Regions from separate parts of the Lysinibacillus sp. NPDC058147 genome, predicted to be linked through region 2. Evidence: riboswitches for the same ligand, from Rfam matches in the RefSeq annotation. Region 2 holds a riboswitch; the other holds the start of a gene.

Region 1 (16,505 bases), on a different contig from region 2:
AACAAATTGTTTGAACCAGAAGAGAGTTCACTGAGAGTACTTATTGATAGGTGTATTGTGAACAATACCAAGGAATTTGTAAAAATTACAGATGCGTTTGAAGTAGAGGCATCCGCAATTGAAGTTGATGACAATCTACCAATTCTGCAATTGGATTTTGAAACGTATGTTGCTTATTCCATTATTGATGAATCTTTTACTGTAATGGATGATTACGAAAATTTCGATGGCAATTTTTTTAGAATTTATACTAAATCTAGGTACTTGGATTTTATTAAAGAAGGAACAATTGCTGAAGATATATTTCCTGAAAAACAGTTCGTTCACTATCAAATTCCTTGTTTGAACCATATAATCGATATTATTTCATATGAGGAGCCTATAATTACTGAAACAAAAAGAATGTAATAAATTTTCTTACTAGAAGAGCATCGGAATCGATGCTCTTTTATGTGTTTATTTTTACTTTTATAGAATGAGAAAAGTATTGCTGTTTGTGGTTTTTTTTTAAAACTCCCCCATCAAGAGAACCCGTTATTAGTTTTCGTTTATGTTGTTGAAAAAGGAAAGCTTTATGAATGTTTTGGTACTTTAAATCAGAGGAATTTCCGTTCTTAGCTACTAGTTATAATCGAATAGAAAAAATATGCCCTTTAGCAAAACGTGGAGTTGATTTCCGTTCCGGCTGGGCGCTTTTATCGCTGCCGCTTCGCTTTCGCGCAGAAAACATTTGTTGCTGTCGCTTCGCTTTCGCACAGATAAAACATTTGTTGCTGCCGCTTCGCTTTCGCGCAGAAAACATTTGTTGCTGCCGCTTCGCTTTCGCACAGATAAAACATTTGTTGCTGTCGCTTCGCTTTCGCACAGAGCAGAGCTTCCTGGGGGCATCCGATGAGCCGCTTCGCTTCGCTCCATGGTCTCGGGCCAACACGATGTTGGTCACGAAGGCGTTATCACAGGATGTGATGCTTTTAGCCTTCGTTCCTCTATCGCTGATCCCCAAGGAGTCGCCCAGCCTCCACACTCCAATCAATCACTTCACATAGTATGTATCTTTTGATATGTTATTGATAAAACGACACTCCAGCAATGTTTTGATGTGTGAAAAGTAAAATGGCAGTAACAGATGTACAATCAGGTCACCTCTTTAAGTTTTTTCCAACCCTATGAAAGAAGCCTTCATTTATAAGAAGGCTTCTTTTATTCGTTTTAAGAGTAAATTTTTAGTAAATTCTTAGGATTAAATTAATCATTCATTAACATAATAAGAAATAACAGGCATAAACTAGTTAGTAAAGGAGAATGGCTCATATGAGAAAATATATATATAATGTTGTCATTATATTATTTGTTCTACAAATGAGTCATGTGCAAGTATTCGCAAACTATGAACAAGAGAATATTGCAACTGCCAATTCAATAGAAACACTACAACATCTAATTCAAAAACAAGTTATGCAATTATCTACTGAATTTGACGTTCGTTATACTGGCAATACATCCGAAATAAAAGATGAACTATCTGAGCTCATTAAACATGCTATTCAGGATCCATATATTTACGCCAATATTTCTGGTTTTAAATGGAAATATGATGGTTTTGCCAATAATATTGTCATTACATTTGAGTTTACCTATCATATTTCACAGGAAGAGGAGGCATTTGTAGAACAAACTTTGGCGAATATTATTGCACCTATGCATGGATTAAGTGAATTGCAGAAAATACAAGCTGCACATGATTTTATCGTTCTATCTGCTGAATATTCAAAGGACACCAAAGGAAGTCAATATTCTCCCTACACATTGCTTACTGAAAACAAGGGAGTTTGTCAAGCATATGCTCTAGTGCTTTACCGCATGCTAGAGATGCTAGGCTTTGAGGTACAATATGTACCAGGAAAAGTAGAGGAACAGCTACACGCCTGGGTCTTAGTGAAGCTTGATAATGCATGGTATCATATCGATGTTACGTGGGATGATCCATTACCTGATCGTAAGGGTGAGGTACTTTATAATTATTTTTTAGTTTCTGATCGCCAATTAGCACGGGATCACTCTTGGGACTATACGAGTTTCCCAGCAGCTACAAGTGAAGCCTATGTTGATTTACAAAAAAAGAATAAGATTGAGGTTCTGACAAAACCAATACTAGATAGTCAATTTACCTTTGATAAAGGGCTATCCATCTTAAGTAAAAATAAACAAACAGTTACTCAATTAATAGAACAACGTAGACTGCTTTTAAAAGATCATAAAAGCGATAATCCTATTCAGGTTCAGATGCACCTAAATGAATGGGAACCAATCATTTTAGAAAGTAATGTAGCCGAAGTAAAGGCTAATCAAAAGATAATACCAAATGCTTTGCATAAGAAAAAAGGGCTAATAACTGTTTATAGAACGGAAAAAAGAATGCCACAAGAAAAGTATGTCATAATAAAGGAGGTGCCCCATACGATATTCAGGGCACCTCCTTACTTATTTATTTGTGAGCGTTTAATGCAGTACCTAAAGTTTTAATATTTTTCTTCATAAGGGTGAAGTAAGTTTCATTATTCTTTACATCTTCTGCTGTTAAAACACTTAAATTGTGCAAGACAAGAGAGTCTGCTCCAACCTCTTTTTGGATAACCTCGGATAATTTAGAAGAGACATTTTGCTCGAATAAAATGTAGTGAATATGCAAATCATTTGCTTTATCAACAATCGCCGTAAGTTCTTTTTGAGAAGGCTCATTTTGTGAGTTTAAACCGGCTATTGGAACTTGCTTTAAGCCATATTGTCCTGCGATATAGCCAAATGATGCATGTGATACGAAGAACGTCTTCTCTTGCGCTTTATCAGCCATTGCTTTATATTCGCTGTCTAAATCTTGTAGTTCTTTTACTAATTCCTCGTAGTTAGCTGTAAATGTAGCTTCTTGTTCTGGCATTTTTTCAACTAGAGTGTTTTTAATGGAAAGTGCTAAGTCTTGACTGATAGTTGGTGATAGCCAAACATGTGGATCTACATTACCGTGATCATGATCATCGTGTCCGTCTTCATGATCATGATGTGCGTCCTCTTCATCATCATGTGTATGACCTGTGCTCATGGCTAATTTTTCATCTGAAACCTGATCTGCGGTAGCCACCATAGTTACATCTTCATTAGCTAGAGTTTTTTTAGCATTTTCAACAAAGCCCTCGAGCCCTAAGCCGATATAGAAAAATATATTAGCATCTGCTAATTTCATCATATCTTTTTGTGTTGGCTCAAATGTGTGCTCATTGGCACCAGCAGGATAAATAGAAGAAACCTCTACAAAATCGCCACCAATTCGTTGTGCAAAATAACTTAATGGATAAACAGTTGTGTAAATTGTTAATTTATCCTTTGTCTCTGATTGTTTAGATGTTGTTGATTTATTCCCACAGGCAGCAGTAAATAGGGCAAGGACTGCAACTAAAAATAATAAAAGTACTTTTTTCATCTTATAGCATACCTCTTTCAAATAGTAATCATTACGATTTATTTTTTAGAACAGTTCCTATAATAACTCACAACTGAAAAAAGTACAAGAAAAAATGACCCTCGAAAATTAATTCTTTTTCGAAGGCCATTTTTCAGGTACAGGATCAAAGCCACCTGGATGGAATGGATGGCATTTTGATATACGTTTAATCGTTAAATAGAATCCTTTAATGGCACCGTGTTTTTGAAAAGCTTCAAGTCCATAGGAGGAGCAAGTAGGATGGAAGCGACAAGATGGCGGCGTCATGGGTGATATAAATTTTCTGTAAAACTTAATGAGCCATATAAAGGGATATTTCATATTTGTTTATCCTTTTGTTGAGCGTTAATTTGCTTAGGTTTAGCATCGATAGTTTGTGTAAAGAAATTACCTTTTTTCTTCAACAAGACAATGACAGAAACGCCAAACATAAGCATCATCATTGCGATCATTATGATTATTGGTAATGGTACTCCCATTGCGTTCACTCCAAATTCTATTTGTTAATAATATTATAAAAGAATCTCTTGAAAAAATGTAGAAATTGAACTAGTCATCATCTTGATGAAAGCTTTGCTGAGGTTTTTCATCAACTGTATGTTTAAAAGCATACGCACGATTGACACTAATAATAGTCGCGATCGTTACTAAAATAACGATGATTGCTGCTACAATTAATAGCGTGATTAAACTCATTGCATTCACTCCGTTCTTTATTCATTACTTCTTATTATAAATTAGATAATATTACTTAGTTGTGAAGGAAGTTTGACATTCCAGCGAATAAAACATTCCTTTTACCACCATACTATGGTAAAAGGAGTGTTTTGTGATGGAGCGTCAGCGTGTATATTTTTCACTTGCCAATAGAACGTATTATACAAACCCATATGCAGGACCGTGGAACTTTGAACTAAATATAGATCGCCAAGCATTAGATGTCTTTGAAAAGATTTTTCAGCAAATGCAGATGTTAGAAATTTCAAATGCATGGCGAGCGCAATTGCCATATATACAATATCATCTTGATAGAGAAAATGATGAAATTGATTTGCGCTTAAAAAAAATCTATGCACTAGTTCATGAATATGGGGATGCGGATACGAAGGCATTTGTAGAACAACTTCCTTACTTCAACAAACGTGTCTAAACGTAGGATCACTGAAAAAACTTCGGTGATCCTTTTTGTTTTGCCAAACTGAACAGCAAAGAGCAACTCTTGAGGGATTAACAGAGAGGGGGTCGTATTTTGAGCACTAGCAGCTAGCAATAGAGAAATTTCAATTTGTTGAGCTGTTGCTGTTTGTAATCGAATAAATATAATATTAAATACGGTATTACCTCCTGTTAGTCGCGTATTCCAACTATTAATGGAAGTTGAATATTAGTGATTTAATTTGTTGATTGTAGCGATATGATTACACTATAGTGAAATAAAAGATCATCGTTGGACGCTGAAGAACGAGAAAAGGAGTTGAAGAGCATGTTCACATTTACAGATTTAAATGGTTTTAGAGTGGACTTAAGTTTTATTAGAGGCGAATTGAATACTGAGCCTAAGCATGTACTTGTTTTATTAAAACATGAAAATAAATGGTTATGTACAATTCATAAACGTCGTGGTGTCGAGGTTCCAGGTGGAAAGCAAGAACATGGAGAAACATTAGAGCAGGCAGCAATAAGGGAAGTATTTGAGGAGACCGGTGTTCGGGTGAAAAATCTTAAATGGTTTGCAGAATACGCCGTACATGATGACATTTTATTTTGTAAAACGGTCTTTACTGCACAGTTTGCAGGGCAGGAGGACATTGATTTTGATTTAGAAACATCAGGGATGACTTGGTTATCGGATGAAGAATTTGCCAATCATCCAAATTTAAGCTTTCATATGAAAGATGAAGGAATGCAGAAAATGCTGGAGGAGTTGAAACATTATGATCAATGGTGAGATCGTTGAAAAACGTCCTTATCCTTCGCCCAATCCAGCTATTCGTTTAACGGAAATCATATATATGTCACAGGGTCTACGTGTAAAGGGGTTATTAGCGGAGCCTAAGGCAGAAGGTACATATGATGGCTTTTTGTATTTACGGGGAGGTATGCAAAGTATTGGTATGGTTAGACCTTCGCGTGTCGCACAGTTTGCAGCTCAAGGTTTTATTGTTTTTGCCCCATATTACCGTGGCAATCGAGGTGGAGAAGGTCGAGATGAGTTTGCAGGAGCTGATCGATATGATGCTGTATACGCAGTAGACGTACTAAAACAGTTTTGCAATGATAATATTCATGTTTTTGGTTTTTCACGTGGTGGTATTATGGCACTTTGGACCGCAATATTTCGTAGAGATATTACATCCGTTGTGACATGGGCAGGAGTATCTGATGCAACAGCTACATATTGGGAGCGGACAGATATGCGTAGGATGATGAAGCGTGTTATTGGAGGGACGCCTAATCGTGTACCAGAGGCATATGATGCTCGAACACCACTTTTTGAGGTAGAGCATATTACAGCTCCAGTACTTATTATTCATGGCTACCGTGATGAAAATGTAGATATTGAACATGCAAAACAGTTAGAATTTTATTTAAAGGATGCTAATAAAAGATATGAAACATGGTATGATCTTCGTTATGCTCATCAGTATCCACCGGCCAAAAATAGAGAAACAGTACATGCACTTTGCGAGTGGATGAAGCGTCAATAAACTATTATGGTTTGAGAGGAGTGTGTTAACTGAAATACATAATAAGTAAAAGGCGCAAGATTATTATTGTAGGATTAGTATTGATGATAATCGCTTCGACTTTTGTTTATTTTAAGTTTTTAACACCTTCAGCAGATATTCAACAATACAAGGAATATTACGCTCCGGAAACCAAGCAAAAAGCATTAAATCAAGATCAGATAAAGGTCACATTTTTAGGAACATCATCTTTATTATTTGATGATGGCAACACACAATTAATGATTGATGGTTTTATTTCTAGGCCGCCCTTATTAAAAATGTTGCCTTTCAGTACTGTAAAAACTGATGCAGATGCTGTAAATAAAGCCTTTAAGAAAATAGGAATAGATAATAATAAGCTTCGGGGATTGTTTATTGCTCATACACATTATGATCATGCGTTAGATTTAGCTTATATCGCTAAACAAACTGGGACGCATGTATACGGTTCAGAATCAGCAATTAATATAGGACTTGGTAATGGTATTAATATAAAACAGATGTCTGTATACGAAGTAAATACGGCTATGCAGTTTGGTGATTTTACTGTTACTGTCCTTCAATCGAAGCATTCACCAACGTTTGACGAAGGCGAAAAAATAAAAGAACCACTTAAACAGCCAGCAAAAGCTCTAGATTATCATGAAGATTCTTCATACGATTTTTTGATTACGCATCACAATAAATCATTCTTTGTTAAGCCTAGTGCTAATTATATAGAAGGGGCATTAGATGACATTCATGCTGATGTTTTATTTTTAGGAATAGGAGTATTAGGAGCTCAAGATCGAGACTTTCAAAATATGTATTATGAGCAAACCGTACGGAAATTACAGCCAAAACTTATTATCCCAATACATTGGGACAACTTCAATAAACCTTTAACAGAAGCTCTTGAAGCATTGCCTAAATTTGCAGATAACACAAAAAAAGGATTGGATTTTATCATTCAGAGAACAAAAGCAGATAAAATTGATTTACAAATACTTCAAGGTTTCCAAAGCATCTATTTCTAAAAATTGAATTGTAGGGGATTGATATAAATTTCATTTAGAGAGTTTATTCCATTTTATTAACTCTCTTTCAAAATGGAGTTTTATTGTCTAAAAAACCGTTCAGGTGCTTCATGGCAGGCACCTGAACGGTAGAAAAAGGCATTTACTCTATATATTTTGCTAAGAAGTTATTAATAGTTTTCCAGTAAGCGTCTCCAGCAACATTTTCTGCACCACTATGTCCAGCACCTTCAACTATAAATTTCTCCTTCGGTACATTGGCAGCCTCATATACTTCATTTAGCATATCAGATGGAACAAATGTATCGTTACTTCCATGAATGAATAGCATAGGTGTTTTCGATTTTGCTACTTGCTTGACGCTATCAGCTTCACCAAGCGTAAAGTCAGCTCTTAACTTCGTAACAATTGAAGAAAATTGCATGATAGGAAATTCAGGTAGATTAAAGATTTCTTGCAATTGATAGGAGAATTCATCCCAAACTGAAGAATAACCACAATCCTCAATAATAGCCTTAACATTGCCAGGTAGATCCTCTCCTGAGGCCATCATTACTGTAGCGCCTCCCATGGAAACACCATACAAAACAATTTCAGCGTTTTTATCAGAACTAGTAATATTATTAATCCAAGAGACTACATCAAGTCGATCATGCCAACCCATACCGATATAGTCACCCTCACTTTTTCCATGAGCCCTTGCATCAGGTACGAGAACATTGTATCCTGAATCATAAAAATGCTTAGCATACTTTGTCATTTGTGAACCTTCAGATGAATATCCATGGAAAACAATTGCCCATTTATTTGCTTCGTTTGTATTTTTAAGCGTATAGGCATGTAATTTCAAATCATCGAAAGACTGTATATAAGAGTCCTTATAATTCTCTTTAAACCACTTCTCACTCTCTTCTTTTTCTTTAACATCCTTAGGACTAGCAGCAATAGCATTGTGCGGAGCATTAAATACATCTGATTTATCAGTATTAGGATTTAAGGCAAAGTTATAAAAATAATTCCCCGCAAAAAATCCAGCCACAACAAACAATACTAATAGAAGACTGACAATGGTAATAATCACTTTATATTTTTTTTTCATATACATCCCCCTAAAACTACTATTATGAATTATACACAAAGATACTAATATGAAAAGTAGAATTTTATAATATAGGGAACGAATCTAATCGATCCCTATTATAGTGTTAAAATACAAAATAGTTAAGTAAATCTTTGTGATTGTTGTGGCACTATAAATGTGGGTGATTTCCGTTCCAGGCTACTCGCTTTCCTGTGGGCGAGCGTCGAGCCGCTTCCTCCGCTGCGCTTCGTGCAGGGTCTCGCCTGTCTCGCTTTCCCACGGGAGTCGAGTAGCCTTCCACTCCAATCAGCAATAACGTAGAACTTTTATAAATTTAATTTAATGTTAAAAGTGAAAGTTATGCTACTCACCATAATCGATCAGAATAGACTTATAACAGTAAAGTGATTGTACAACTGTTGTTGCTGACATTCCGCTTTTGTACAAAAACATCTGCTGTTGCCACCTCGACCTCGCATAAAAACCATTTATTGCTAAAAATTGATTTCACACTATAAATAAGAGAAACATGTAAGAAAATATTTGCTTAGTGAAATAGTTGATTGGAGTGGAGACTGGGCGACTCCTTGGGGATCAGCAATAGAGGAACGAAGGCTAAAACCATCACGTCCTGTGATAACGCCTTCGTGACCAGCATCGTGCTGGCCCGAGACCCTGGAGCGAAGCGAAGCGGCTCATCGGACGCCCCCAGGAAGCTCTGCTCTGCGCGAAAGCGAAGCGTCAGCGGCAAAGCGACCAGTCGGAACGGAAATCAACCCCTCGTTGTGCAGAGGAGCCTTAATAGGACACCTTAATTTTATTGAAATTAAAGTTTTTCAACACAAAAAAGGGAACGACTGAAAATCGTTCCCTTTGTTTAGTAAATTATTTTAATGGACCGCCAAGATTAATGATAGCTTCAGAAACATTTGAGAATTTCTCAAAGTTTTTGTTGAATAAACCAGCAAGTTCAGCAGCTTTTGCATCATAAGCAGCTTTGTCTGCCCATGCATCACGAGGATTAAGCACTTCAGTTGGTACACCTTCAATAGAAGTTGGAATGTTTAAACCGAATACTGAATCTTGAATTGTTTCAACATTAGCTAATTTGCCGTCAATTGCAGCACGTACCATTGTACGAGTGTAAGAAAGCTTCATACGGCTACCAGTTCCGTATTCGCCACCAGTCCAACCAGTGTTCACTAAGAATACTTGTGCACCGTGCTCGTCAATTTTTTGACCTAACATTTCAGCATAAACTGTTGCTGGAAGTGGAAGGAATGGAGAACCGAAGCAAGTTGAGAATACTGGTTCTGGCTCCGTTACACCACGTTCTGTACCAGCAAGTTTAGATGTGAAACCGCTTAGGAAGTGGTACATTGCTTGCTCTTTTGTTAATTTACTGATTGGAGGTAATACGCCAAATGCATCAGCTGTTAAGAAGATGATTGTTTTTGGGTGACCTGCAACAGATGGATCAACAATATTTTCAATGTATTGAATTGGATAAGCTACACGTGTATTTTCTGTTAATGAACCATCATCATAGTCACAAACTCGAGTTTCTGGATCAACAGCTACGTTTTCTAGAACAGAACCGAAGCGGATTGCGTTGTAGATTTCTGGTTCTTTTTCAGCAGAAAGGTTAATTGTTTTCGCATAGCAACCACCCTCAATGTTGAATACACCATTATCAGACCAACCGTGTTCATCGTCACCGATAAGCTTACGGTCAGGATCAGCAGATAAAGTAGTTTTACCAGTACCAGATAAACCGAAGAATAATGCAACATCACCAGCTTCGCCAACGTTTGCTGAGCAGTGCATTGAAAGGATGCCTTGTTGTGGTAATAAGTAGTTCATAATACCGAAAATAGATTTTTTGATTTCACCAGCGTATTCAGTACCACCGATTAGGATGATTTTCTTTTCAAGTGATACAATGATGAAAGTTTCAGAAGCTGTGCCATCAACAGCAGGGTCTGCTTTAAAGTTAGGAGCAGAGATAACCGTGAAGTCAGCAACATGAGAAGCTAATTCTTCTTTAGTTGGACGGATAAATAATTGATGAGCGAAAAGATTGTGCCAAGCATATTCATTGATTACTTGGATGCTTAATTGTGAATCTTTGTCAGCACCAGCAAAGCCTTTGAATACGAATAATTCGTCACGTTCTTTTAAATATTTTACTACTTTTACATATAAGTTATCGAACACTTCAGAAGAAATTGGTCGGTTAACTTTGCCCCAGTCAATTTTATCCTTTGTGCTATCTTCTTCTACCGTATATTTATCTTTAGGTGAACGACCAGTGTATTTGCCAGTTTCTGCACGAACTGCGCCATCTACTGTTAACATAGCTTCACCACGAGAAGTAGCCTTTTCAGCTAATTGTGGTACTGAAAGTTGAACATTAATGTTACCGCCGCTTAATAATTCCTTCAGTTCGTTTGCAATTTCTACTGAATTCATCGATTAAATACCATCCTTTTTTATAGTATTCCCTAGAGTTCGAGGGAGATTTTCTTAATTTCAAAATTAGTATAACACAATTGCTTAAATAATCTATACTAATTAAGAAATTATTTTTCAGATTTTATTACTTTTCAAGAAAACGACAAAAAGTAAATAGATTCGTTTTTATATTGCCTTTTACCCTATTTATTATAAGTGATCACACAATCACTTTCGACACAGCAAAAATGCATTTGGAAGCTTTTGTTGACATGAGGTTCGCACAGGATGTGAAGTCTTAGCTGTTTTTAAAGTTGGAGCTTGTGTCAACTGAAAAGAGGCTAGGATCATATTCATCCACCACATGTTCTGTAGCCACAAAATGTGCTGTAAAGGGTCACACATATGTTAACACATGATGTGAGGTGGAGAATAGGGATTATTTTGTTTCAAATTACAGCATAATCCAAATTACATAACCCATACTTTCTTTATAAGAATACAATCAATTATGTCCCAGCAATTGCGTCTGGAATCAGCTTTGTGTCAACGTGATGTCGGTCATTCAGTCTGTGTCGCTGTCGCACAGATAAATTGTTAGAGGACGTGGCGTTCTTAGACTGAGTTCCTCTATTTCAGCGGTTTTTTGAACATCCGCTGAAATAAGTGAAAAATATTTGACAACGTTCGACCTTTTCCGTATTATGAGATATTGAACGGATACTCTTATCCCGAGCTGGTGGAGGGTCAGGCCCTATGAAACCCGGCAACCTGCATGAAACATTTCACGACATGCGCTGGTGCCAACCTGATGCAAGGGGAAACCCCTTGAACGATAAGAGTGAAAGGTTATGAAGTCATTATTCCTTTCCTCATGTTAAGTAAACGTGGGAAAAGGATTTTTTTATTGTTAAAAACGAATATAAAGGTAAGTATATAGTCCTTTCCTTATTAAATGACGGATCTTTCGAAACCCTCGTGTTAAGAGCAGCAGCTGTTTTATTGTGCGAAAGTGCGACGACAGCAACAACGGCTTAAGAGTTCAATCTTTAGGAGCGGACTTGACATGGGTAATGAGTACCGTATTAATTCGCAAATATTATTTGTAAAAGTAATAGGAGGAAACCAAATGACAAACCGTCGACTGTTTACATCAGAGAGTGTAACAGAAGGACATCCAGACAAAATTTGTGATCAAATCTCGGATGCCATTTTAGATGCAATTTTAGCAGAAGATCCAAACGCACGTGTAGCGTGTGAAACAACAGTAACTACAGGCTTAGTTTTAGTAGCAGGAGAAATTACTACTTCTACTTATGTAGATATTAAAGGTATCGTTCGTGATACTGTAGCAGAAATCGGTTATACACGTGGGAAATATGGCTTTGATGCTGAAAACCTAGCAGTACTTGTTGCTATTGGTGAGCAATCACCTGATATAGCTCAAGGTGTTGACCAAGCATTAGAGGCGCGTGAAGGCTCTATGACAGATGCTGACATTGAAGCAATTGGTGCAGGTGACCAAGGTTTAATGTTCGGTTATGCATGTAACGAAACACCAGAGCTTATGCCATTACCAATTAGTTTAGCGCATAAATTGGCTCGTCGTTTAACGGAAGTACGTAAATCTGGTGAACTAGCATATTTACGTCCAGACGGAAAAACACAAGTAACTATTGAATATGATGAAAACAATGTACCAGTGCGCGTGGATACGATTGTAATTTCAACACAGCATGACGAAGAAGCTACACTTGAGCAAATTCAAGCAGACTTAAAAGAATTCGTTATTGCTCCAGTTGTTCCAAGTGAATTACTTGATGCCGATACTAAATATTTCATCAACCCAACTGGCCGATTCGTAATTGGTGGTCCAAAAGGGGATGCTGGTCTAACTGGACGTAAAATCATCGTTGATACATACGGTGGCTATGCACGTCATGGCGGAGGTGCTTTCTCTGGTAAGGACGCAACTAAGGTAGACCGTTCAGCGGCGTATGCAGCACGCTATGTGGCAAAAAACATCGTAGCAGCTGGTTTAGCAGAACGAGCTGAAGTACAACTAGCTTATGCGATTGGTGTTGCACAACCTGTATCTATTGCTGTTGATACATTCGGGACAGGAAAAGTTGCGGAAAGTGAAATTGTAAAATGGGTACGCGAGCTATTTGATCTACGCCCAGCAGGGATTATTAAAATGCTTAACCTTCGTCGCCCTATTTATAAGCAAACTGCAGCATATGGTCACTTCGGTCGTACAGACTTAAATGTACCTTGGGAACAAACAGACAAAGCTGACGCATTAAAAGAAAAAGTAGGCTACTAAGCTATTCAGCTAAAGTAATGAAGTAGCTAGAAAAATATTTTAAAATAACTTTTACAGAAAGGGGCTCAACATTCTTATAGCCCCTTTCGCTGTTTTTATCGAAAAAGAGAAGCTCCTAATCATAATTATGTATGGTTCGTCTGTTCAAGCAAACGTGGAGCTGTTGAAATAGCTATTTATTTTCTGTTTGAAGAGATTTATAGTATTGTCCTTTTTCTACATATTCACGTATGATGCGTTCCATATCTTCTTTATCTTCATCATTCAATTCTCTTACAACCTTTGCAGGACGACCTAATGCTAAGCTATTTGGAGGAATGACTTTGCCAGGAGGTACTAGACTACCCGCCCCAATGAATGCACCCTCTCCAATCTCCGCTCCGTCTAATACTATAGAGCCCATACCTATTAAGGCTTTTTTACGAATCGTGCAGCTATGTAAAGTTACTTGATGTCCGACTGTTACTTCATCTTCAATAATGAGCGGATATTTAGGGCTTTGATGTAAGCAACAGAGGTCTTGAATACTAACTCGTTTTCCGATAATTGTCGGTGATACATCCCCTCGTATAACTGTGTTAAACCAAATTGTTGTTTCAGCACCTATTGTAACGTCACCAGTAACGGTTGCATAATCGGCGATAAAAACAGACGGATCGATATTGGGTGTTTTACCTTTAAATGGATAGATCATGAGGATCGCCTCTTTTCTTTCTATGATGTAATATTATCGTATCAAATACGCAACTTGATGGAAATATAAAATTAAAATGAGCTAGATATTCCGATATAATCATTGTGTAATTATTTTTTTAGGAGGACTATGTGAAATGTGGAAATGGGAAGCTGATGGACAAGCAAAGGCTGTGGTTGCTATTCTTCATGGTGCATATGAAAATCACCGATGGTATGCATGGCTTATAGAAAAACTTAGATTGGAAGGCTTCCACATAGTCATGGGGGATTTACCTAATCATGGGGTAAATGTAGGATTTTCGCGTGTTCATGATGAAGATTTTAAAGAATACAACAAATATACAAGGCATTTAATGGAGAATGCTTTTTCGTATAATTTACCTGTCTTTTTAATAGGACATGGGCTTGGTGCGACACTATTACTACATACCATGCAAAAACGAAAATATGAATGCGCAGGGATTATCATAACTTCACCTTGGCTTCATTTAAAGCTATTGCCAGGTAAACTATCAAATGCATTAACTAGTTTAAGTGCCCTGACTGCAAATGTGAAACTGACCCATGAAATAACATTAGAATCATTAACGCGCAGTTTAGAGGGTAGAGATGAGATGAAGGATGAGGTTCCTTTTTCGTCAATCGTTTCAGTGAAATGGTATCGAGAACTACAGCAAATGATGCGCAATTTAGTGTTATTGCCTAAGGCTGAATTCCCTAATATGCCTATGTTAGTTATGACAGCTGAAAAAGATAATATTACTGAAACTAAACAAACGCGTAACTGGCTACATCAGATGGAATTTACAGAGTTTCAATTCAAAGAATGGGCAAACTGTTATCATAATCTATTTCATGAAGTAGAGCGTGACGAGATTTTTGTTTATATACGTGATTTTATTAATAATGCTCTTCGAAGAATTGGTTATATAATTGAATAGAGAATTACCCCTCCAATTAACTAGAAAAATTACTACTTTTTGTTACTTGAATATAATGTTGTAATTTTCTGAAAAGTGTAATACTATAATGACTCAAAGTATTATTTTCAAATTGGAGGGGTAAAATGGAAACAATCGTCGGGAAAATTAATGAGATTTTATGGGGACCGTGGTTTATTTATGGCATTTTGCTAATAGGGCTCTTTTTTTCAATCATTACACGGTTCCTACAAGTAAGACATATTAAAGATATGTTTGTTTTAATGTTTAAAGGCGAAAAATCAGAAAAGGGGATTTCATCTTTCCAAGCGATGTCTATCGCATTATCTGGTCGAGTAGGTACAGGTAATATTGCCGGTACAGCTACAGCAATCGGGATGGGGGGACCTGGTGCTATTTTTTGGATGTGGGCAATCGCATTTATCGGTGCGGCAACTGCTTACGTTGAGTCGACATTGGCTCAAATTTATAAAGAAGAGAAAGATACAGAATATCGTGGTGGGCCAGCTTTTTACATAGAAAAAGGAATGGGGCAAAAGTGGTTTGCAGTTATTTTTGCTGTTGCCGCATTAGCTGCCATGCTAGTTTTGATGCCGGGTGTACAATCGAATGCAATTGCGACAGCTGTTGAAAACGCTTTCGATGTTAAGACTTGGATTACAGGACTTATTATTGTCGTATTATTAGGTACTATTATTATCGGTGGTGTCAAATGGATTGCCAATGCTGCTCAGGTCATTGTACCGTTTATGGCATTAGCATATATTCTGATGGCCATCATCATTATTGCAATGAATATTAAAGAAGTACCAGCTGTATTTTCATTAATTTTTTCTAGCGCATTTGGTGCACAAGAAATCTTTGGTGGTATTATTGGCTCCGCTATTGCATGGGGGGTTAAGCGAGGTATTTATTCAAATGAGGCAGGTCAAGGGACAGGTGCTCATCCAGCAGCGGCTGCAGAAGTATCACACCCTGCTAAACAAGGTATCGTACAAGCAGCTTCTGTGTATATTGATACTCTATTAATCTGTTCAGCTACAGCATTTATGATATTATTTACTGGTATGTATAATGTACACGATGAAAAAGCAGTAGATGGTGCTGATTCATATGTTTATGTTGGTGACTTCAATAAAGGCGGATTAACTGGGGAAGAACAAATCACATTTGCGAAAAGTATTAAAGAAGGTGCAGCCTTCACACAATATGCAGTTGATTCTTCACTACCAGGTTTTGGTGGACCATTCGTAGCAATTGCCTTATTCTTCTTTGCTTTTACGACAATTATGGCATACTACTACATTGCCGAAACAAACGTGGCTTATTTATTCTCAGGAACTACAGAAAAAGTCGTCATTTGGCTGGCGAAATTTGCAATTTTAATTTCTGCGTTTTACGGTACTATCCGCACGTCTGACCTTGCTTGGGCTATGGGGGATGTCGGACTTGGCTTAATGGTTTGGATTAACGTTTTAGCGATTTTAATTATTATGAAGCCAGCAATAGTCGCATTAAAGGATTATGAAAAACAGAAAAAAGAAGGAAAAGATCCTGTTTTTGATCCTCGTAAACTAGGAATTAAAGGTGCAGATTTCTGGGTAGATTATAATGAAAAACGTAAAAATAAATAGACAATAACGAAAAAGCTATCTAATAGATTTTAACATTCTATTAGATAGCTTTTTTGTTTTATAAAAAATTTCTATTGACGGCAATAGAAAAAGAAGGTATATTTTGTCTTAAGGAAATTATCTTTCCTTCAA
Region 2 (17,542 bases):
AAAAAATCTGCAGAAGCTGGCTATGTTGAGGCACAATACCGGCTTGGGGGAATTTATTTAGAGGGACACCTAGGGCGACCTAAAGATGTGAACCGTGGATTATATTGGTATGAAAGGGCTGCAGAGCAATATCATATCGATGCCTTTTATGATTTGGGCTTTATTTGGAGCCAAGGGTTAACAGGTATACGAAATATTGAAAAGGGTATTCATTGGTTTAAACAGGCTGCTCTTCAAGGTGATTTGGAGGCTAAATTACAACTAGGGCACATATACAATAAAGGGGAAGGAATAGCTAGGAATATTAAAGAGGCTATAAAATGGTATGGACTTGCGGCAAATGCAGGAAGTGAGGAAGCTGCAGATTTACTGCAAGAATTAAAAGGAATGTAAGTGTTTTTAATTAAAAAATAATAGGCATTTAGATTCGATTATAAACTATTTATATGTGAGTATTAAGTGCTTATTTCGAAACAGTATATAGGTTTATATCACTATGATTTACTGATTGTAAAAATAGTAGAATAATAAAGCGATAGTACTGCAAACTAAAACAAGGGAAAAGTAAGCATAAAAAAACAAAGATGATGTAAATTGGCTACCCAAAAGTATTGTGGTAGCTTTTTTTTTGCTTTGGACAATAAATAAGATAATAGGTACTTTTGTACATTATATGGAAAAATGTGTATATTTTAAAATTGACAGCTATTTATAAAATGTATAAGGTATATGAGGGATTTTGAAAGAGTAGTTAGTAACAGTATCTATTAAATTGAAGCCTGAAACAGAAATCAGCGTCATAAATAATGTAAGTAGATAATGATGGCTAACTAACATCCTGGGCTTATCACTAAAAGTTAGGGATGACATTATAAGTTGATTGGAGTGAAGGATGGGTGACTACTTGGGGAGTAATGTCACAGATGGAGCCTTCCTGACCTCTTATATTTTTGGTAGACGGAATTAGATTTTTCTCAGCTTTTTAAAAGTACACGGTATGAAAGAGGGGAAATGTGTGATCTTTCAAAGACAGAGAAAGACCACGGCGTTAGATTTAGAGCAATACATTGTAACAATGGATATAGCTCATCGCCATTCAATAAAAAGGCAAATTGATTTGATCAAATTGACAAAGCAGGATTTACAATATTTAAAAGCGTTTCAACCTTTTGTAGAAGGCAATATTGATAACATTGTTAATCGATTTTATGAAATGATTGGAACTGAACGTAGTCTAGTAGATATTATTAATAGACATAGTTCTGTGGAGAAGCTGAAAATTACATTACGACGTCATATTATTGAAATGTTTAATGGTACGATTGATGATGATTTTTATCAAAGACGAGTTAAAATTGCCAAGGTACACGTCCATATCGGACTTAAAACACAATGGTATATTTGTGCTTTTCAAGATTTGACGGCTTCATTTATTGACTTAGTTGAAGAACATGTTAGTCATCCTATGGATCAACTGAATACAATTCGTGCTATCTCAAAAATTTCTAATTTTGAGCAACAGTTAGTTTTAGAGGCGTTTGAGCACACAATTGAGCAACTTCATGAAAAAATGGAACGTAGGAAAGAAGCAATAGAGCAAGAAATTGTAGAGTCTTCGGAAGGTCTTGCCACAATATCTCAGGAAACGAACAATTCATTTCATCTCTTAAGTGGACAATCAGATGAGATTAAACAACTAGCGAAAAAATCACTTCAAGTTTCGACTATGGCTGAGAGTCAGGCATTAGAAGGTCGTGAACGACTAAAGAGTCAATCGCAAAATATGAGTAATATTATTTATTCGCTTGATGATATAGCGGAAAATATTGCACAGTTGACAGATATGTCGAAGGAAATGGAATCGATTATGAATGTTGTAACAAATATTGCCAACCAAACAAACTTGTTGGCTTTAAATGCGGCAATAGAAGCGGCTCGTGCTGGAGAAGCGGGTAAAGGCTTTAGTGTTGTTGCAGATGAAGTACGGAAACTGTCGATTCAAACAAAGGAATCTGTCACATCGGTAGCGACGTTACTGCATAAAACAAATGAGCGGACAGATAAACTTGTTCATTCGCTTAGTAATATTCAAGAAGAGGTAGCCTCTGGTGAGGAAAATATGGTTCAAACGGAAGGACAATTTAATAACATATTAGAAGCTATGACCGAGGCTAAAGATCAAAATGGTCGGATGGAAAAAGAAGTACAAGCAATAGTGGAAGTACTAAGTGAATTAGGTATGGCCTTTAACGAGGTGAAAAATTCAGCTGGAAAATTAGCTAGCTTTGCACAAAATTTAAATTAATGAAGAGATAAGCAAAAGGCGAAGAAAATTGTTGATTCCTATTTTTTTAGATGCTACTCACTTTAGGGCACAAATAGTACTATATCAACTGTTAATATATAGTATCCTTTAGGTAGAAACACGAATATATAGAAAGAAATGGAGCTATCCAATGCGCTGGATAGCTCCATTTTTGCTAAATTTGTAAAGGGTTTAACGTAATTTTTGATAAAAAAAGTTTATACTGAATAAAGAACTAAAAATAGGGGCGGTTAATATGAAAACAGTTGTAGTATTAGGTGGCGGAATTACGGGATTGTGCACGATGCATTATTTACAACGCCAAGTTCAGGAGAAAAACTTAGATGTAAAACTTGTGCTTGTTGAAAAAAATACATACCTTGGTGGCAAGCTTCACTCTGCATATGAACAAGGCTTCATCATGGAAACAGGAGCAGATTCCATTGTGGCGCGTCATAAAGGTGTCATAGAGTTAGTAAAGGAACTTGATTTTGAACAAAATCTTACGTACAACGAAACAGGTATTTCGTATATTTACACAAATAATGAGCTACATGCCATCCCAGCAGACTCAACGTTCGGTATTCCTATGAGCATACAATCACTTGAGGAAAGTACGCTTGTATCGGAGGAAGGTAAAAAAGAAGCATTAAAGGATTTAACAATGCCAAATGAAGAGTTTACAAAGGAAAGTTCAATTGGAGAATTTTTAACGTATTATTTAGGTGAGGAACTTGTTCAAAACCAAATAGCGCCCGTACTTGCAGGTGTATATTCTGGAGATCTAAACCAACTTTCAATTGCTTCTACTTTACCGTATTTAATCGATTATAAAAACGATTACGGTAGTATTATTAAAGGTTTCGATGCAAACAGAGAACAATTTTTGAAAGCTGCAAATAAAAAATTTATATCATTTAAAAATGGTTTATCATCACTAATAGATCGACTTGAAGAAACACTAACGGATGTAGAAATTATAAAAGGGATTGCCACTATTAGTGTTAAAAAGCAGGAGAATCAATACTCTGTTACATTAGAAAGCGGTAAAATAATTGAAGCAAATCATGTAGTAATGGCATTGCCAAATGAATCAGTACAAAGCTTGTTGAAGGATGAATCTTTGAATGGTTATTTTGAACAATTCAATACTGCATCCGCAATTACGATTTATTTAGGATTCGATATACCTGATAATAGATTACCAGCAGATGGAACAGGCTATATTGTGTCACATAATTCGGATGTTGTATGTAATGCAGCAACGTGGACAAGTCGCAAGTGGAAACACACCTCAGCAGAAGGAAAATTACTTGTGCGACTTTTTTATAAGAGCATTAACCCTGAGTATGAGCGATTGCGTATGATGACAGATGAAGAGTTAGCAACTGTTGCTCTAGAGGATGTAAGAAAAAGCTTAGGGATTGAGGAAAAACCAACTGTTGTTGACGTAACAAAATGGATCGACCAGATGCCGAAGTACGACTTGGTACATCGTGAAGCGTTGCAAGGGCTCTTACAAGAACTTGAGAAAAACTATCCAAATTTATCAATAGCGGGCTGCTCTTATTTTGGAGTAGGCATAGGTGCGTGTATTCAAAATGGTAAAAAAATTGGTGAGGAAATTTCTGGAAAACTCTCGTGATTGTTTGAATTAAATCAACCATGCTTTAGCATAATTGCCGCTATCGTGCAGATAAACAATACGTCTGAAATCGGCTTTGTGCTTACGCCTATACGATGCAGGTCAGTTAGCCGTTATCGCATGGATACGATAACGGCTAACATCCTTTTAGAACTCTTTCCCGATTTTGTGACATCCGCCCGAGGCTTTGGGCCAACAAATGTTTTCTGTGCGAAAGCGTAGTGCAACGTAGCAACAGCAACAACATGATGTTGGTCACTCAGTCGTGTGTTGTGGTTGCTGTCGCTTCGCTTACGCTACATAAAACATTTGTACCTGTCGCTACGCTTTCGGTACAAAAAGACATCTGCTGAATGAAGTTAAAATATAATATTTTTCGTAAAATTATCCTTAGTTATGTGAAATAGTCTTGACTCAATCGTTCGTAAAGGATATGATTCTTTTAATTATTTAAAAAATTCATACTAAATTCTTATCAAGAGAAGCTGAGGGACTGGCCCTATGAAGCTTCAGCAACCAACTTATTGTCAGGTGCTAAATCCAGAAGACCGTTGTGTCGAAGATGAGAAGGAAAAACAATTACGAAACGACGTAAAAGCCTTCTTTTTTTATAAAAGAAGGCTTTTTTATTTAACTTCTTTCAGCGAATGTTTTATGTAGCGAAAGCGAAGCGCCAGCTACAGAAGTCTCCCACCTATATAGGTGGTGAGATGAATGCGGATTTAAGTTGCTTTTCAGCGGGTATCCATATATCTGCTGAATAGAGGAACTCAGTCTAAGATCGCCACGTCCTGAGGCTACGACCGAGTGACCAACTTCGTGTTGGCCTAAAGCCTCCGGCGGATGTCACGTAATCGGAAAGGAGTGCTTAGAGGATGTTAGCTTAAAATCATCGCATCCATGCGATAACGGCTAACTGACCTGCATCACGCAGGCCTAAGCACAAAGCCGATTCCGGACGCAATTATGCCGAGGCATAATTGATAAAGATAAAGGAAGAGAGGCTAGTTTTATGGGATTGCTTGAAAGGTTAAAAACGCATGTTCTTACAGCAGATGGTGCAATAGGTACGGTTTTATACGGCTATGGCTTGGAGTACTGCCATGAGGAAATGAATGTACAAAGACCGGAATTAATTGAAAAGATTCATAGAGAATATATAGCAGCTGGTGCCGATATTATTCAGACGAATACTTACGGAGCTAATGCCATAAAATTAGCTCGCTATGGATTAGAATCTCGTGTACAGCAGTTTAATGAAGCCGCTATAACGATTGCAAAACGAGCAGCAGCAGATGGCGGACAATTTGTCTTAGGTACTATTGGGGGAATCCGTGGTATTCGTAAAAGTGACGCAACGTTAGAGGAAATTTTAGCAACAGTTGATGAACAGGCAACAGTTTTACTTGCAGGAAATCCAGATGGCCTTTTACTTGAAACTTATTATGATTTTGAAGAGCTAACAGCGACTTTAACAATGTTACGAGGTAAAACGAAATTACCGATTATTGCTCAAGTTTCTATGCACGAACCTGGAATTTTGCAAAATGGAATGAGTTTAAATAACGCCTTACATAAACTTGAATCGCTAGGCGCTGATATCGTAGGTGTTAACTGTCGCTTAGGTCCTCACCATACTATACAAGCATTCGAAGGAGTAGAGCTTCCTAATAAGGCATTTATGTCAGCATATCCGAACGCATCTCTCCTTGATTTGGAGGATGGCCGTGTCGTTTATGAGTCGGAGGCAGATTATTTTGGTCGAGCAGCTGTAGAGCTGCGTGATCAGGGGGTACGTTTAATTGGTGGCTGCTGTGGTACGACACCAAAGCATATTGCTGCGGCGAAAAAGTACTTAGAGGAGCTATCCCCAGTCGAGGAAAAGTATGCAAAACCAGAAAAAGTAGAGATTGTCCGTGAGGCAGAGCCAGCAAATTATGAGCCATTACATGAAAAAGTAAAACGTGAACGCTCCGTAATAGTGGAGTTAGATACACCAAGACATTTAGAAATTGAAAACTTTATTGAAGGTGCAAAAAAAATATATGAGGCTGGCGCGGATGTAGTCATGATGGCAGATAATTCACTCGCTTCTCCAAGGATTAGTAATGTCGCAATGGGTGCCTTACTGAAAGAAACGCACGGGGTACGCCCGTTGACACATATAACATGCCGAGATCGTAATTTAATTGGTCTTCAATCACATTTAATGGGATTAAATGCACTAGGGATTCATGATATTTTAGCAGTTACTGGAGATCCGACAAAGGTAGGCGATTTCCCGGGGGCTACTAGCGTTTATGACGTCTCTTCGATGGAGTTAATCCAATTAATAAAACAGTTAAATGAAGGTGTATCGTTTTCAGGGAAACCACTTCGCAAAAAGGCGAATTTCTCTGTAGCGGCTGCATTTAACCCTAATGTACGTGTACTAGATCGAGCTGTCTCTCGATTAGAAAAGAAAATTGAACATGGGGCAGATTATTTTATTTCACAGCCTGTTTATACAAAGGAAAAAATCGTGGAAATTTACGAGGCGACAAAGCATTTAGAAACACCAATTTATATAGGTATTATGCCAGTAACGAGCTATAAAAGTGCGGAGTTCTTACATCATGAAGTACCAGGTATCAAACTATCGGATGAAGCGTTAGTCCGTATGAAGGCTTGTGGTGATGATAAGGAACGCGCAACACTAGAAGGAATTGCAATTGCCAAGGAATTAGTAGAAGTAGCAGCGGAATATTTCAATGGAATTTACCTCATCACACCATTTTTACGCTACGATATGACACTAGAATTAATGAAATATATTGGGCAATTGGATGAACAGAAAAAAGGGGTAAGTATAAATGGCTAAGCATTTGATTGAAGAGCAACTAGAGAAACGAATTTTAATTCTTGATGGCGCAATGGGTACAATGCTACAAAATGAAAATTTATCGGCAGAGGATTTTGGCGGCGAGGAATATGATGGCTGTAATGAAAATCTCGTGCTAACTAGACCAGATGTGCTTGAAAAGGTTCATAGAAAATATTTAGAGGCTGGAGCAGATATTATTTGTACAAATACATTTGGAGGTACACCACTTGTATTAAATGAATATGATCTTGGTACGAAGGCAGAAGAAATCAATAAACGTGCTGTAGAAATTGCACGAAAAGCAGTAGATGAGTTTTCAACATCCGATTGGCCTCGTTTTGTAGCGGGGGCTATGGGACCAACTACGAAAACCTTGTCGGTTACAGGTGGTATTACATTTGATGAGTTAGAGGAAAACTTTTATGTTCAGGCAAAGGCATTAATCGAAGCTGGATCGGACGTCCTATTGTTAGAAACTAGTCAGGATATGCTCAATGTTAAGGCAGGGACATTGGGTGTATCTCGTGCATTTGAGGCAACTGGAAAAGTGCTACCGGTGATGATATCGGGAACAATTGAACCGATGGGAACAACATTGGCCGGCCAAACAATTGATGCTTTTTACATTTCTATCGAGCATATTAAGCCATTGTCAGTGGGCTTAAACTGTGCGACTGGACCAGAGTTTATGACTGATCATATTCGTTCACTAGCAGAGCTTTCAACAGGCTATATTAGCTGTTATCCGAATGCAGGCTTGCCTGACGAGGAAGGTTGCTATCATGAGTCACCTGAATCACTGTCACAGAAGCTAAAAGGCTTTGCAGAGAAGGGCTGGCTAAATATTGTCGGAGGTTGCTGTGGTACTACTCCAGCACATATCGAGGCTATTCGGGAGGTGCTAAAGGACGAAAAGCCTCGGCAATTACCAGATGCGACACATGGTCATGTAGTATCTGGTATAGAGCCCTTAGTGTATGACGATTCTATGCGTCCATTATTTATTGGAGAACGGACAAATGTTATCGGCTCTCGTAAGTTTAAAAATTTAATTATTGATGGGAAGTTTGAGGAAGCAGCAGAAATAGCCCGTGCCCAGGTAAAAAATGGAGCACATGTTATCGATATTTGTTTGGCAAATCCAGACCGCGATGAACTGGCGGATATGCGTGGCTTTATGCAGGAGGTTGTAAAAAAAGTAAAAGTACCTCTTGTTATTGACTCGACAGATGAAAAAGTAATTGAGGAAGCACTTAAGTTTTCTCAAGGGAAAGCCATCATTAATTCTATTAACTTAGAAGATGGAGAGGAGCGTTTTGACGCTGTTTTACCACTAGTAAAAAAATATGGAGCTTCTTTAGTTGTTGGTACAATCGATGAGCAGGGCATGGCGGTTGATCGACAACGCAAGCTAGAGATTGCTGAGCGTTCATATAAATTGTTAACAGAAAAATGGGGTATTGCACCTGAAGATATTATTTTTGACCCTTTAATGTTCCCAGTAGGTACAGGAGATGAGCAATATATTGGTTCGGCACTTGAAACGGTGGAAGGAATTCGCCTTATTAAAGAAAAAATGCCACGTACATTAACGGTGCTTGGTGTAAGTAATATTTCATTCGGATTACCACCGGTAGGTCGTGAAGTATTGAATGCCGTATATTTATATCACTGTACACAAGCTGGTTTAGATTATGCAATTGTTAATACAGAGAAGTTAGAACGTTATGCATCCATTCCTGAGGAGGAAATTAAGCTAGCGAATGATTTACTCTTTAATACAAATGATGAAACATTAGCTGTCTTCACGGATTTCTATCGTGATAAAAAGAAGGAAAAAACAGAGGCAGATATTCCGAAAACAGTAGAAGGTCGCTTAGCTTACTATATTTTAGAAGGTACGAAGGAAGGGCTTATTGAAGATCTAGATGCTGCTCGTGAAATTTTCGAAACACCGCTTGATATTATTAATGGACCTTTAATGGATGGAATGGCAGAGGTTGGCCGCTTATTTAACGATAATCAGCTGATCGTAGCAGAAGTATTACAATCAGCAGGGGTTATGAAAGCAGCAGTAGCACATTTAGAGCAATTTATGGAGAAAGATGAAGAGAGTGCTGGCAAGGGGAAAATGGTACTTGCTACTGTAAAAGGCGATGTGCATGATATTGGGAAAAACCTTGTTGATATTATTTTAAGTAATAATGGCTATAAAGTGATTGATCTGGGTATTAAAGTAACACCTGCCCAATTAATAGAAGCGATTCGCAAGGAGAAGCCAGATTTCATTGGGCTTTCAGGCTTACTTGTAAAATCAGCACAGCAAATGGTTATTACAGCTCAGGATTTCAAGGAAGCGGGTATTGACGTACCTATTTTAGTAGGGGGGGCGGCATTATCTCGTCGCTTTACTGAAACAAAAATCGCCAGCGAGTATAATGGGCCTGTCATTTATTCAAAGGATGCGATGCAAGGATTAGAGCAGGTAAATCGGTTAATGGGGACAGATACACGTGCGGATTTCTTAATTGAAATTGAGGAATCTCGCAAAAAACGCTTAGAGGCAGACGAAAAAAGAGCGGCCCGCCCTGTAATAGAAGTAACTGTAAAGCCTGCACGCACGGTAAAGGAAGCATCTGTCTTTCTTCCAGCTGATTTGCGACGCCATGTAAAGAGAGAATATGCTGTTTCGCATTTATATCCATATGTTAATATGCGGACATTACTGGGACATCACCTAGGTTTAAAGGGTCAAGTACAGCAATTACTTGATGCTGGCAATGCAAGAGCAACGGAGTTAAAAGATTTAGTCGACGATTATTTACAAAGTGACTTATTGAAACCATCAGGTATGTATCAGTTTTTCCCTGCACAAGCAGATGGGGATGATGTAGTCGTTTATGATCCAACAGATAGCAAAACAGAAATTGAACGATTTACCTTCCCGCGTCAGCAAGTTGAACCGTTTTTATGTCTTGCAGATTTCCTAAAAACAGTTGAAAGCGGTGAAATGGACTATATTGCCTTAATGGTGGTAACGGCAGGACAAGGAGTTATGGCGAAGTCTCGTCAGCTAAAAGAGGATGGGAAATTCCTTGAAAGTCATACATTACAATCTACAGCCCTTGAGCTTGCGGAAGGCTTTGCGGAACGTATGCACCAAGAAATTCGTGACCAGTGGGGCTTCCCAGATGCTACAGAATTTACGATGCGTGATCGTTTCGCGGCAAAATATCAAGGACAGCGCTTTTCATTCGGCTATCCAGCATGTCCGAACTTAGAGGATCAAGAGAAATTGTTTGGCTTATTAAAACCAGAGGACATTGGTGTGCATTTAACGGAAGGCTTTATGATGGAACCAGAAGCTTCTGTTTCAGCAATCGTCTTTGCACACCCGGATGCTCGATATTTTAATGTGTAGTGCTTGAAAAAGTAGTGAAATTTTATGTAATAGTAGCAATTATGCGTTAGGACGTGAGCATGATGATTCGATTCATGGAAGAAAAAGATTTACCTGAGGTTTTAGATATTTACAATGATATTATTTTAACGAGCAAAGCCGTTTATCGATATGAAACACAATCGTTAGAAGAAAAAAGACAATGGTTCAAGGAACAACAAACGATCGGTAATCCACTGCTAGTCTTTGATGAAAATGGCAATGTAGCCGGCTTTGCAACATATAGTCAGTTCCGTCCATATCCAGGTTATAAGTACACAATGGAGCACTCTGTATATGTGCATAAGGATCATTATCAAAAGGGGATAGCGTCACAATTAATGCATGAGCTTATTAGAATTGCTAAAGAGCAAGGTGTGAAGACACTCGTAGCGGGCATTGATGGTGAAAACATCGGAAGCATTAAAGTACATGAAAAACTAGGCTTTGAATATGCAGGTACAATTAAAAATGCAGGCTATAAATTTGAACAATGGCTAGATCTTGTATTTTATCAGCTACAGCTAGCTGGACCAAAAGCATAGAAAAGGCATGAAATGTCATATCTTTTCAGGCTGAAGAAAAACTCTATTTTGTTTGCATAAAGCTGTAAAGTAAGTTTAATTGTGAGACTCAATCAGCATTTTGTGAGGTCCATAGTGAGGCTTTCCTTGGATAAAAATTATCAAATATATCTATTATGCTGGATCTTTATGATATTTTAATTATAGCTATATTCTTTTGATTTAGCGTTTCTACTTTTACTAATGTTGAGGAGATGCTGATTTTCACGTAGAGTGGCGACTCCTGCGGGATGAGCTTGCGCTGAAAGCCCCGCAGGAACGCAGTGACGAGGAGATTGAAGCCAAGCCCGCGGAAAGCGCCAACTCGGAGTGAAAATCAACCTTTGTTTATTGATACACATTTTTTATATGTATTCTTTTGAACACAATCTGAAAGGATATGACAAATGTCATATCCTTTTTGTGATGTTTGCTTCTGTTGCTTGATTATACTCTTGTTTTATGATGAGGTCATAAGGAAAAGGAAACGAGGGAGTAAAAATGAAGGCAACAGATAAAGAAAAAACAAAAAGACTGCGCCAGGATGTAGCACCATTTGCGAAATCTGATACAGCTAAAAGTATTTTTCAAATGGTGAATACGATTGTACCTTTAATCGCTCTATGGGTAGCGGGTTATATGTTACTGGATATTTCACCATGGTTAACAGTTGGCTTAAGTGTAATTTCTGCTGGCTTTGTCGTACGAACATTTATTATTTTCCATGATTGTACACACGGTTCATTTTTCAAAAGTAAAAAAGCAAACGACTGGGTTGGTTTTGTAACTGGGGTGTTAACATCATTCCCATATGAAAAATGGAAGCGTGAACATACAATTCACCACGCAACTAGCTCGAACTTAGACAAGCGTGGTATCGGTGATATTGATATGATGACAGTAGAAGAATTTTTACAAGCATCTAAAGGACAACGTTTATGGTATCGTTTTTACCGTAATCCGTTTGTGATGTTCGGTTTAGGACCATTATTTATGGTGTTAATATTAAACCGTTTTAATCGTAAGGACGCAAAACAAAAGGAACGCTTTAACACATATTTAACGAATGTCGTTATTGCTGGAATTTGTATATCTTTAGTTTACTTTATGGGTTGGCAAGCATTTTTATTAGTACAGGGTGTAACATTATTTATTGCTGGTTCTCTTGGTATTTGGTTATTCTATATCCAACATACGTACGAGGATTCTTATTTTGAGCATGATAAAGAATGGGATTATGTAAAGGCTGCTGTCGAAGGTAGCTCATATTATAAATTACCAAAGTTATTACAATGGGCTACAGGCAATATCGGCTTCCACCATGTACATCATTTAGCTCCACGTGTACCAAACTATAATCTTGAAAAGGCGCATAATGAAATACCGCCATTACACAATGCAACGACGATTACGTTACGTACAAGCTTAGAATCATTACGCTATAAGTTATATGATGAAGATCAAGGTAAGTTTGTCACTTTTAAAGACGTTTATGAAATAATTAAACGAAAAGCAAAAGGCAGTTTAGCTGCTTAGTAAAAAATTTTTTCAGCCATCTCTTCTATGAGATGGCTGTTTTCCGTCAATCATATATTGTGGATGAGGCAATTGTACAGCAGTTCACGGTAAAAACTGTGTGCAGGCATAAAATTAATTTTCTTGTTATAATAAGGGAAAAGTAGGAAAGAGCGTGAGATTATGTTGAGGAAATGGCACAGTATTATTCCGAATAGTCCAATGCTCAGTGTATATTTATGGATTATTTTCTGTTTTCTACCGTTTTTCTTCATTTTTAGAAAATCATCTTATATAGAAATATCAATAGGTATTACATTTTTAATGCTATATTTTATTTTCTATCGGTTTTCCATGAATTCGAAAAACGGTCTTGTATATATGTGGATTAGTTTTGAAATGGTTATTAATATCGTTATGACCATATTGTATGGCTATGTGTATTTATCAATTTTCACAGCTTTCTTCATTGGAAATATTCGTAAACCTGTTGGCTTCTACATTATGTATGGATTACATATTGGATTTACGGTTATTTCTACAGGTGTTGGTTTCTTCGTTGAGCTACAATTATTTTTATCACAATTACCATTTGTTGTTTTAACGATTCTAGCAGTTGTGCTTCTACCGCTAACGATTTATTCAAAAACTAAACGCGAAAATTTAGAGGGACAGCTTGAAACTGCTAATGAACGAATAGCTGAGCTAATTGTTTTTGAGGAACGCCAACGTATTGCTCGGGATTTACATGATACACTCGGTCAAAAGTTATCGATGATAGGCTTAAAAAGTGACTTAGCTTCAAGATTAATTGAACGTGATCCACAGCAAGCTCTAACAGAGATTAAGGATATTCGTCAAACGGCGAGTATCGCATTAAAAGAGGTACGTGAATTAGTATCGGATATGCGAACAGCTAGGTTTGAAGACGAACTTATGCGTATTTCTCAAATATTAAAGGCCGCTGAAATGGAGTTTGTATTTGATGGTGATAAAGATACATTACAAGTTCCACCACTTGTAGAAAATGTATTATCTATGTGCTTAAAAGAGGCAGTTAATAATGTCGTTAAGCATAGTGGTGCTACAAAATGTGAAATTGCCTTTCATCAAAATTTTAAGGAAGTATATTTAGTTGTTCGTGATAATGGGCAAGGAATCACCAAAAAGCAAGCTTGGAAAACGGGTAATGGATTAAAGGGAATGCGAGAACGATTAGAATTTATAAACGGTTCTTTTAAAATCGAAAGTGAAGAGGGCACTACATTAACAGTGTCTATTCCAGTGGCGATTACGCATCAGAAGGTCAAAGAAAATCTGAAGAACATTTAGAAAAGAGGATTGTGACATGATACGAATTGTAATTGCTGAAGATCAGGGTATGCTATTAGGCGCACTTCGCTCATTACTTAGTATGGAGGATGATATGGAGGTCGTCGGCTTAGCGAAAAATGGTGAGGAAGCATTGGCGCTTGTTGAAGAGCATCAGCCTGACATTTGTGTTATGGATATTGAAATGCCAGTGAAAACTGGATTGGATGCTGCCGAGGAACTGCATGGCATAGATTCGGATTGTAAAGTGATTATATTAACGACATTTGCAAGGCCGGGTTATTTTGAGCGTGCAAGAAAGGCTAGTGTTCGTGGCTATCTCCTAAAGGATAGTCCGATAGAAGAATTAGTCAGTGCCATTCGCACGATTATGGATGGCAAAAGAATATATGCGCCTGAACTCGTTGATTTTGTCTATGAGGACGATAGCGAAAATCCTTTAACTGACCGTGAGAGCCAAGTCCTGACACTTGTTGCAGAGGGGAAGACGACAAAAGAAATTGCTGCAGAATTGTTTTTATCGGCAGGGACTGTTCGCAACTATATCTCAACTATTTTAGAAAAATTAAATGTTGGGAATCGTATTGAAGCTATTGCACGCTTTAAGGAAAAAGGGTGGAATAAATAAGTAGCTTAGTAACATATCATGTGTTTGAAAAAACAGAGTTTGAAAATCTACAACTAAAGCCAGAAGCTTATTCAACTAAGCTTCTGGCTTCTTTGTGTTAGATAATGACCTTATTTTTTACGTTTTGTTAAACGTCCAAGAACGAATGCACCTGCTGCTACTGCAAGGACTGTGTTCGTTTTTTTCGTAAATACTTGCTTTGTAACAAGATTAAGATTTTGAGGACGCTCCGCTAAACGGCGCATAAAGTAGCCGTACCAATCTTCGCCGAATGGTACATATACACAGAAGTTATAGCCTTCTTTTGCAAGCTCTTTTTGCATATCTGTACGGAAGCCGTAAAGCATTTGGAATTCGAATTTATCAAGTGGAATATTATTGTCAGCTACAAAACGTTTTACGTGTGCAATAACATTATGGTCATGTGTTGCGATGGACGTAAATTTACCATGTAGTAAATGATATTCGATTAACTCGATGAAATTTAAATCAATATCTAATTTATCTTGGAAAGCAACCTCTACAGGCTCTTTATAAGCACCTTTTACGATACGAAGGCGATAGTCCTTGAATTTTTCGATATCGTCCTTAGCACGGTAAAAATAAGACTGGATAACAGTACCAACATTATTAAACGTTTTGGATAGCTCTTCCACCATATCGAATGATGTTTGTAAACGACCATAGTCTTCCATATCAAAGTTAACGAATATATCATATGCGGCTGCTTTTTCTACAATTTCATATAAATTATCGTAGCAAAAATCAACATCAATATCTAAACCTAATTGCGATGGCTTTAGAGAAATATGTGAATCAACGCCGTTTTCATGAATAGCCTCAATAACAGCAAGGATTTGTTCTTTAGCTTTTGTTGCTTCTTCTTCAGTTGAAACAAATTCCCCTAAATTATCTACTGTGCAAGAGATTTTATGTGCGTTAAGCTCTTTAATGCTCGCAATTGTTTCTTCAATATTTGTACCAGCTACTACACTTTGTGCTCCTAATTTTAGTCCGTATTTTTTTGCAGTACTATTTAATAGTTGGTTTTCAGATAAATGGATGAAAAAATCGCGTAATAACATGGTCATTCTCCTCGCTGCATTTCTTTTTTCTTTATTATAACATAATTTAGAAAATAAATATTGTTTTTACTATAACAATTATTTCACTTCAAGTAGTTGCATGCGTTCATTAAAAAGTGCAGGATAGCTTAAAAAACCTATCATTATGCTCGATAATGTCGCTGCTGTGAGCAGGGCGAAAATAATTAAAAGCTGGAATTGAACCGCTTGAATAGGGTCTGCTCCGCCGATTATCTGGCCACTCATCATACCGGGTAATTGAACGAGACCAATTGTTTTTTGGCTTTCGATTGTAGGAATCATACTTGCTTTTATCGCATTCATTAGTTGTCGATGAATGGCCTGTTTTGGTGTGCCGCCAAGCGATAAGATTAACTCAATGTTGTTCTGATGACTTGCAATTTCCGATGTAAAACGATTTAAAAATAGAACCGATAATACCATTGAATTACCAATCATCATGCCGCTAATTGGTATAATATACTGCGCTGTTGCGGGGACAATACGAAAACCAAGTAATACGCCTTGCGTAACAAATTCTACTACAGTGAGAGTTAGCGCTATTTTCCATGTAATACCTTTAATACCTTTTCCTTTTTTACGAGCATTTAGTGTTGCTACTATAATCATTAAAGCAATCATAAGGAAAATATAACTATAGCTTTGAGCATCAAAGACAAACTTCAAAATGTAACCGACGGCAAGTAGTTGAATAATAGAACGAATAGTAGCGATGAGTGTATCTTTTTCAAGTCCTAGCTTTAAGGTTTTTGACAATAGAAGAGGAATTAAAACAAAAATTAACGTTAAGGAAAGCGAAGTATACGTCATGCATTCACCCCCTGTACAAATTCAGCGACACGCGGATTTTTAGGTGCGTTAAGTAAGGAGCTTTTTCCTGTTTCAATTAGTTCTCCGTCCATCATGACCCAAGTGTAGTGTCCGATTGTCAGCGCTTGCTGTAAATTATGAGTGATCCAAATGATTGTGACATTGAACTTTTTATTGATTGTAGCAATAAGTGTCTCAATTTCCTGCACAGATTGACGGTCTAGTGCAGATGTGATTTCATCTAGCAATAAAATGGAGGATTGATTAATAAGTGTTCTTGCTATAGAAACTTTTTGTCGTTGTCCACCAGATAATTTATGCGTTGGGCGTTGTAAAAAGCTTTGATCGAGACCGACATCTCGTAAATATTGGATAGCTTCTTGCTCTGTAAGTTGTTCTCCTTGTAACGAACGAGGAAGTGCAAGATTGTCAAATACAGTTCCTTCTATCATAGGAGCCGCTTGAAGAGCCATGCTCACATGCCTTCTTAAAGCGGTTGGCTCGTATGTAGAAATGTCTTGATTATCAATTAATATTAGACCGTCTGTAGGGGATAATAGTCCATTGCACAATTTAAGTAGTGTTGTTTTGCCAGCACCTGAAGGGCCAACTAATGTGGTGATTTTTCCTTTTGGGAATGAACCAGTAACCGATTTTATTATCATCTTGTCATTCGATGCAAAGGTGACCTGTTGAAAGTGAATAGCAGGCTCATATGAAGTATTCATAAAGTTAAAACTCCTTTATACTAATAGGTAAAATAACTGTAGCATGAAACAAAGGGAAGCTAAAGTTATTTACAAGCAGTGGGTAACAATTAAGTTAAGGGGGATAGATAATGGATGTATTATATGTAGATACATTAACATATGCACAAGGTAGTATGTATATCGTTGCTTCAGATGAAGGTCTTGTATATATCGGAACACCGAATGCACCATTTGAAGAGGTAGAAGTGTGGGCAAAAAAGCGATTTAAAGGCTATCACTTTGAAGAGAATAAAGAAAAGTTACAGAAATATGTTAAGCAATTAACGGCTTATTTTAATAAAGAGCTTATTGAATTTGATGTGCCAGTACATGTCAAAGGGACACCGTTTCAACTAGCGGTATGGGACGCGTTGAAGGAGCTACCATATGGTACAACGACAACGTACTCAGATATTGCACACCGCATTGGTAATCCGAAAGCGGTAAGAGCTGTAGGTAGTGCAATTGGTGCCAATCCAATATTGGCGATTATTCCTTGCCATCGTGTTATTGGAAAAGATGGTAAGCTAACGGGCTTTCGTAGTGGACTAGCTATGAAAGAATTTTTACTGGAACTAGAGAGAGCA

The links. A riboswitch is a leader RNA that binds a small molecule or an ion and turns the genes downstream of it on or off. The one in region 2 is predicted to bind S-adenosylmethionine.
Region 1: linked by a shared signal. The riboswitch ahead of metK (methionine adenosyltransferase) and the one ahead of ACFVT8_RS22925 (bifunctional homocysteine S-methyltransferase/methylenetetrahydrofolate reductase) in region 2 are both predicted to bind S-adenosylmethionine.

Annotation. Positions count from the first base shown of each region.
Region 1 covers NZ_JBHVUJ010000001.1:15,967-32,471, forward strand. Annotated here, with positions in the region: gene ACFVT8_RS00070 (hypothetical protein) at 1-408, shown strand, start outside; gene ACFVT8_RS00075 (hypothetical protein) at 579-1,046, shown strand; gene ACFVT8_RS00080 (transglutaminase domain-containing protein) at 1,312-2,523, shown strand; gene ACFVT8_RS00085 (metal ABC transporter solute-binding protein, Zn/Mn family) at 2,486-3,475, opposite strand; gene yidD (membrane protein insertion efficiency factor YidD) at 3,584-3,817, opposite strand; gene ACFVT8_RS00095 (hypothetical protein) at 3,814-3,975, opposite strand; gene ytzI (YtzI protein) at 4,046-4,192, opposite strand; gene ACFVT8_RS00105 (transposase) at 4,329-4,646, shown strand; gene ACFVT8_RS00110 (NUDIX domain-containing protein) at 4,980-5,444, shown strand; gene ACFVT8_RS00115 (alpha/beta hydrolase family protein) at 5,428-6,204, shown strand; gene ACFVT8_RS00120 (MBL fold metallo-hydrolase) at 6,288-7,241, shown strand; gene ACFVT8_RS00125 (alpha/beta hydrolase) at 7,384-8,340, opposite strand; gene pckA (phosphoenolpyruvate carboxykinase (ATP)) at 9,208-10,794, opposite strand; SAM riboswitch class I at 11,500-11,618, shown strand; gene metK (methionine adenosyltransferase) at 11,906-13,102, shown strand; gene ACFVT8_RS00140 (gamma carbonic anhydrase) at 13,275-13,796, opposite strand; gene ACFVT8_RS00145 (alpha/beta hydrolase) at 13,933-14,739, shown strand; gene ACFVT8_RS00150 (alanine/glycine:cation symporter family protein) at 14,865-16,373, shown strand.
Region 2 covers NZ_JBHVUJ010000013.1:41,232-58,773, forward strand. Annotated here, with positions in the region: gene ACFVT8_RS22910 (SEL1-like repeat protein) at 1-393, shown strand, start outside; gene ACFVT8_RS22915 (protoglobin domain-containing protein) at 1,016-2,305, shown strand; gene ACFVT8_RS22920 (protoporphyrinogen oxidase) at 2,562-3,950, shown strand; SAM riboswitch class I at 4,420-4,519, shown strand; gene ACFVT8_RS22925 (bifunctional homocysteine S-methyltransferase/methylenetetrahydrofolate reductase) at 4,963-6,810, shown strand; gene metH (methionine synthase) at 6,803-10,234, shown strand; gene ACFVT8_RS22935 (GNAT family N-acetyltransferase) at 10,297-10,797, shown strand; gene desA (Delta(5) desaturase DesA) at 11,317-12,351, shown strand; gene ACFVT8_RS22945 (sensor histidine kinase) at 12,514-13,662, shown strand; gene ACFVT8_RS22950 (response regulator) at 13,679-14,290, shown strand; gene ACFVT8_RS22955 (proline dehydrogenase family protein) at 14,401-15,375, opposite strand; gene ACFVT8_RS22960 (ABC transporter permease) at 15,454-16,206, opposite strand; gene ACFVT8_RS22965 (ABC transporter ATP-binding protein) at 16,203-16,934, opposite strand; gene ACFVT8_RS22970 (methylated-DNA--[protein]-cysteine S-methyltransferase) at 17,045-17,542, shown strand, end outside.